2 regions of the Paenibacillus sp. MER 180 genome follow, and region 2 is predicted to be linked to the other one. Evidence: a T-box and tRNA genes for the amino acid it is inferred to sense, from the RefSeq annotation. Region 2 holds a T-box; the other holds one or more tRNA genes.
What was found. The T-box of region 2 lies ahead of M3661_RS26415 (valine--tRNA ligase). A T-box ahead of a tRNA ligase gene usually reads a tRNA of that ligase, here a tRNA-Val.
Positions count from the first base shown of each region.

Region 1: it encodes a tRNA-Val, which carries the amino acid that the T-box ahead of M3661_RS26415 (valine--tRNA ligase) is inferred to sense. The anticodon was not compared.

Region 1 covers NZ_JAMAVT010000002.1:416,693-420,106, reverse strand. Annotated here, with positions in the region: gene M3661_RS04555 (MBL fold metallo-hydrolase) at 1-73, shown strand, start outside; gene M3661_RS04550 (DUF3892 domain-containing protein) at 146-379, opposite strand; gene M3661_RS04545 (GNAT family N-acetyltransferase) at 484-927, opposite strand; gene M3661_RS04540 (hypothetical protein) at 1,071-1,235, shown strand; gene M3661_RS04535 (hypothetical protein) at 1,324-1,518, opposite strand; gene M3661_RS04530 (hypothetical protein) at 1,618-1,776, opposite strand; tRNA gene M3661_RS04525 (tRNA-Val) at 2,093-2,168, opposite strand; gene M3661_RS04520 (uracil-DNA glycosylase) at 2,351-3,022, opposite strand; tRNA gene M3661_RS04515 (tRNA-Leu) at 3,185-3,273, opposite strand.
Region 2 covers NZ_JAMAVT010000024.1:28,700-32,113, forward strand. Annotated here, with positions in the region: gene M3661_RS26415 (valine--tRNA ligase) at 1-1,687, opposite strand, end outside; T-box leader at 1,878-2,170, opposite strand; gene M3661_RS26420 (hypothetical protein) at 2,594-2,758, shown strand; gene M3661_RS26425 (LysM peptidoglycan-binding domain-containing protein) at 2,858-3,414, opposite strand, start outside.

The sequences.
Region 1 (3,414 bases), on a different contig from region 2:
ACGGCCGCAGTACGAAGGGCATACTGGCGCCATGTCCTTTGTCGATCAACACCAGCTCTATACAATCGAATAATACACCAAAGAGCACTTTACAACGACCCAATTTGGCCGCTGCAAGTGCTCTTTCGTTATGTCTTCTATACCGTTATTGGAAAGTCGGCAAATTATCCAGATTGTTGCTTGGATCACCATCAGCATCTCCACGAAGATAAGTACCGCCGTCTCTTCCCTTGAAGGCATTCACACCCGCAATTTCTCCATTTTGCACGGCTTGAAGAGCCTGCTCGTAATTTAAGATTCGGCCTGTATTCGTTTGGAACGCCGTTAGATCCCCGTCCCCATTCTTCTGAACAGCTACAATGGATTCTCGCTGTGACATGCGAACATCATCCTCCTAACTATATACATCCTACATTAGATGCGTTTGTTAGGTAGAGTGTCCATAACCCACAACTTTTATGAACCGAAAATCGTTACAACGAATTACAGCTTCTTCTCCATGCGAATATGAGGAATACCCGCATCCAAGAATGGCTCCTCTGACACTGTCTCATACCCTAAAGAATGATAGAACCCTTCCGCTTGGCACTGACCGTCCAGCACGCATTTCTCCACACCGTGTTTCCGGGCGATTTGCTCCAGACCTACCATTAAAACTCTTCCAATCCCTTTCCCGCGGAATGGCTTTCTTACTGCAATACGCTGCATCTTAGCAGTGAATTCATCCAACAGCTTCACTCGTCCTGTTGCAGCGTACTGTCCGTCTGACATCAGCAGGACGTGAAAGGCCGGAGCATCCAAGTTATCGTACTCGTCACATTCTTCTTCTTCCGGTACATGTTGCTCAGCAACGAATACTTCCTTTCGTATCGCAATACACTCGTCCAATTGTTCCTGTGTCTTAACCTCAATGATTTCAGCAGCCACTCCCGCTCACCTCCGAATGAAATGTTGCAACAGCGATTATGTATAATATCTTAGCTGCTGCAAACGAATTTATATTATACAAAAAAATGAATTTCATGTATAGTTGCAATAACGGACACGCTTACATTAGCAAGGGGTACACGATGGATCCGATACTGGCTACAGTAATCGCAGTTGTTGTCATGGTAGTAGGCATGGTGCTTCTGCTTCTCTACGTGACGAAGAAAGCCTACGCACGTAAATGGGATGCAGAAGAGCCTATAGACAGCACAGCTAGGCAGCCCAATCATTCATCCAACACAGATTAATGAAGCATAATGAACGACATTTATGAAGAAAACAGCCCTGGAGATCCTTAGGATCTCTAGGGCTGTCGGCCACTTGTATGGTTATACTCTAGGGCTCATACACTTCCTCAATAATTGGCTTACCATACACATCCTCATAGATCGGTATCTTCTTCTCTACAGGATCAATCCCAGGATAGAAGCGACTTGCGTCGACAGCGTTCATACTAAGCCCAACAAGCAGGACGCCCGTGATGATTCCGGCCAACATTACCACGCCTATTACGTTCCATCGTCTACACATGCTGCTACCCCCGCTAACAACACTAATAACTTCACGATATAGCCCCTATTCTCACCGTAAAGTTAATCCCTTAAACATCTCATGCCCTTGCTCATGACTTCATTCCTTCTTGCTGGTATCCTCTTCAACTGAGCGAAGCCATACAAATTGCTCATCATGCTTTGTACTATCAAAGATGAGAAGCTTGGATAAAAACCAACAGACAACCGCTACGATCCCGAACACACCGATTATCCATACACTCAATTCGGCTCCCATAACCCAACCTCCTCCGCTTGTCCCCATTCAATAGCGAAACATTCGTTATACCTTCACTATATGAAAGCAGTTGCAAGTTTAGTTCTTGCAATTACGAACAAAATAAAAAAGCATCCTTCACCCGTTAGATACGAATGAGAGATGCTTGGTCTTGTAATAATATATATTTCGAGGGACACACACTCGCTTCCCCTGCAAAGTATCATCTGTCGCATCACTTTCATTGAGCAAAGAAGATTCTGCTGCAGGTTTACACTGTTCAAAGGAATAGAAATAGAAAAAGCCTTGAGAATCAAGGCTTTTGATGTTAAAAGTATGGTGATCTGTAGTGGGCTCGAACCACTGACCCCCACCCTGTCAAGATGGTGCTCTCCCAGCTGAGCTAACAGATCGTGTTTATTAACAAATTTAATATAACATCAATATATTACCATGTCAATTACTAGAGATGACTTTTCCTGAATGATCGGCAGCCACATGAACCACTTTCATAGTATATCGCTCACACCTTCTTACAAGCATACAACAACTTACTATTCCATGAAAGCAGCTCACGATGACGCCTATTCCTTATTTAGATATTAGGGACTTGCCAGTCGATCTCCTGCTCGCCCCATTCGCGCAGCTTATTATTAATTATCGAGTACGGCTTGCTCCCAAAGAACCCACGATGTGCAGACAATGGACTTGGATGCGGCGCTTGTACAATATAATGCTTTGACAAATCAATCATGCTCGCCTTCGCTTGTGCATGGCTTCCCCATAGAACAAATATGATTGGGCGATCTCTATCATTCAACAATTGAATGATACGATCGGTGAACTTCTCCCAGCCCTTCCCGCGATGTGATGCTGCTTGTCCTTGTTCGACGGTCAGTACTGTGTTAAGCATGAGGACGCCTTGCTTGGCCCAGTGCAGCAAGCTTCCGTTGTTCGGCATCTTCAGACCAACATCTGCCGCCCCCTCTTTGAACATGTTCTGAAGTGAAGGCGGCAGCTTAACACCCGGTTGAACGGAGAAGCTTAACCCATGAGCTTGTCCTGGCCCATGATAAGGATCTTGGCCAACGATGACAATCTTCGTATCCGCATAGGACGTCGCATTCAATGCAGAAAATATAAGTTCATATGGCGGATAAATGACTGCACGCTCGTATTCTTCTCGAAGCCAGCCCCACAGCTGCTTGAAATATGGCTTTCTAACTTCCTCATGAAGCAATTCCGCCCAATCATTCTGTACATGCATTCCCACTGTACATTCCCCTTCCATGTCGGTATCTATTAGTCTATTACGATTATTATGTAATCCTCAAATCATTTCACATTTCATATTAAAAAAGAGTATAAAGCAAAAAACTCCTCACTTGTTCAAGGCCTGAACAGGAAAGGAGTTCTCATCATCAATACGTGGTGCCGAGGACCGGGATCGAACCGGTACGGTAGTCACCTACCGCAGGATTTTAAGTCCTGTGCGTCTGCCAATTCCGCCACCCCGGCATATTTGCCACATCGTCATGTGGTTCAATATGCTGCATCATTGCGCACTACAAGCTGCTCATCCACTTTCGCTTCAAAACACTGTACATCGCAACCGACAAGATATAATATATCATACGCCTTCATATGATGTCAACAATA
Region 2 (3,414 bases):
AGCGGAAGCGCAAGTCTTGGCCTGGTGTACTGCTCGTCGAAATCATGAAGCGCATTGCATCAGCACCGTACTTCTCGATAACTTCAAGCGGATCGACACCATTCCCAAGCGATTTGGACATTTTCTTACCATCAGCATCACGCACCAAGCCGTGCATCAGCACATCCTTGAACGGAATTTCGTCTGTGAATTCCAACGCCGTAAAGATCATGCGGGATACCCAGAAGTAAATGATGTCATAGCCTGTAACGAGCACATTCGTTGGATAGTAGCGCTTCAGATCTTCTGTCTGTTCCGGCCATCCAAGTGTGGAGAACGGCCACAATGCAGAGCTGAACCATGTATCGAGTACATCTTCATCCTGCTTCAAGTGGTTGCTTCCGCATGACGTACATGCAGTCGCGTCTTCTTCTGCAACATGAATGTGTCCGCAATCCTCACAGTACCATGCAGGGATGCGATGTCCCCACCATAGCTGGCGGGAAATACACCAGTCGCGTACATTCTCAATCCAATGCAAATATGTCTTCTCGAAGCGATCAGGCACAAAATTAACACCTTTGCCAGACTTCTGTGCTTCGATTGCACGCTCCGCGAGCGGCTTCATCTTCACGAACCATTGCGTAGACAAATACGGCTCTACAACTGCGCCGCTGCGCTCGCTGTGACCAACTTGATGCACATGATCTTCAATCTTGATCAGCACGCCTTGTTCTTGCAAATCCTTCACGATCTGCTTGCGGCAATCTGCACGATCAAGCCCTTGATATTGACCAGCCAGCTCGTTCATTTTACCGGACTCATCCATTACCGTAATTTGCGGCAGTTGATGGCGGAGTCCCATTTCGAAGTCATTCGGATCATGGGCAGGCGTAATCTTAACCGCACCACTTCCGAAGTCTTTATCTACATAATCATCAGCAATGACCGGAATCTCTCTGCCAACAATCGGCAGTACCAACATTTTGCCAATCATATGCTTATAGCGCTCATCCTTAGGGTGTACAGCTACTGCTGTATCGCCAAGCATCGTCTCTGGACGTGTTGTCGCCACAGTGATTGTGCCGCTGCCATCCTTCAGAGGATATTGCAGGTGATAGAGATGCCCCTGCACTTCCTTATATTCAACTTCGATATCAGACAATGCCGTACGTGCTGCCGGATCCCAGTTGATAATATACTTACCGCGGTAGATGAGACCTTTCTCATAGAGCTTCACGAATACTTGGCGAACCGCACGAGACAGACCCTCGTCCAGCGTAAAGCGCTCACGGGAGAAGTCCAATGACAGTCCCATCTTCGCCCATTGCTCACGAATCGTATTCGCATACTTCTCTTTCCAATCCCATACACGCTCCAAGAATGCTTCACGCCCAAGATCATAGCGTGTGATTCCTTCTTCGCGCAGCTTCTGCTCTACCTTCGTCTGCGTTGCAATACCTGCATGGTCAGAACCTGGAAGCCACAAAGCATCATATCCTTGCATCCGCTTGAAACGAATCAAAATATCCTGCAATGTAAAGTCAAGTGCATGACCAATATGCAGCATACCCGTAACGTTCGGAGGCGGGATTACGATTGTGAATGGTTCAGCATCCTTACGATCACCTGCTTTAAAATACTCGCCTTTCATCCAGAAATCATACCATTTCTGCTCCGCTGCCTTCGGATCATACGTCGTAGGCATAGACAGTTGCTCTTGATTCTCTGCCAAGCAAATCCCTCCGTTACATAATCATGAGTATCTAATCGACAATGTTCAGCCTATATAATCGAAGCAAATCATACTGTTCGGTCCATGCATGCTTCTCTAAGCGTATAGCTCGGTATTTGCAAGGACAATTCGCTTACGTAGGCAAATAAAAAAACCTTACGCCGCAAAGGACGAAAGGTTTAGCTTCCGTGGTACCACCTTTATTCCGCTCCCAGTAAAGATCCTTACATCTTACAGATCGTGTGAGCGGCACTTCAGTTGCAAATAACGGCTGCGGCCGGCCTATTCTAGCGTATCCGGAACATGATGAACATCGTGTTCATACATTACCGTGACACGTTCAAAAGGGCAACTCCCAGGTGACTTCAGCGCGGGACAATCCTGCAGGCGTTGCACCGTGTCGCTCTGCTCTCTGTAAGGGGCCAATCGCTTACTAATCCTGTTCATAGTCTTTCAATCAGATCTTTATAAAAATAAACAATAACATTTACGATATATTGTACCTTCGCATACCGAGCGAGTCAATAGACCAAGCACAAAAGGATACCGACAAATGCTTTCCCTATTAGAGGATGTTCAAAAAGTCCGCTTTTGATCACGAAGTAAATCATGAAGTGGACTCGGCATCAAATCTTGAATTCAGCCGGGCCTAAGCAGATGCTTACGAAGTATGTTTCCTGCGGAAACATCTCAGGTGCTCATGTACCCAAAACGTACGCTCCGCTCCTCAGGCCCTAGCTTCATCCAACTGAGGCGTTTTGAAAAAACGCACATCGGAAGCATAAGCTTCGGTGCTGAAAACCGGCCTTTTTGAACTCGCACTATTAGTCATATCCTGTTTTTCATTTTTCATAACATGTACTATAGGAGGTGTTTTACATGGAACGGTGGTGGTGTCGTGTTCGAGGTTCCATTAAAGGGGTTCTTTTCCCCATCATTTGCTTGCAATTTGTTCGCACGCTGCTTCTGCCAACAGCATTTGACGTATTTTTGCTATTTGTATTATTCCTCATCTTCATTGGATTTTTGTGGGATGTATATTGAAGCTTGTACTCTTGTACAACTGCATGCAGACACAAAGAAACCCGTCGCTCATTGAGCCATACGGGTTTCTTGCCTATCTATTAGGAAGTGGAGATATCGTTACGAGGTGGGAATATACAGAACTTGCCCTTCGGATATATCCGATTCCGCTAAGCGGTTGTAGAGCGCAATTTCTCTCGAGTTCATGCAATAGCGGTCAGCAATTGTATCGAGTGTTTCAGAACGCTGCACAATACACAAGCGCACCTTCTTGAAAGCCCGCTCATCATCAATACGCTGCAGGAATAGCGACTGCCACTTTACTTCCTCACCAGTTGTCTCCTCATTCTTTGCTGCTAGCTGCGCTGCCTCTTCTTCCTTCTGGATACGTTCCAGTTCTTGAGACTCCCGCTTCTTCTGCAGCAACGAACTGAATCCAACTGGTTCCGCTGCTTCCGGCTCACTCGCTTTCGACTTGCCGATTGCAATCTTCATCTCTTGCTTGGAAGTTGCTGGAACATCCTCCGGCTCATTCAATGGAGTAGCTGCTTCAATATCGTCCCGCTCCACTTCCTGATTCGAGGCGAGCGATTCACCTTCACCCTCTGATTGAACAGCTGCATCTACTTCGATGGATTGCACGTTTTCCTTTCTCGCAACAGGCTCATTCGTATTTG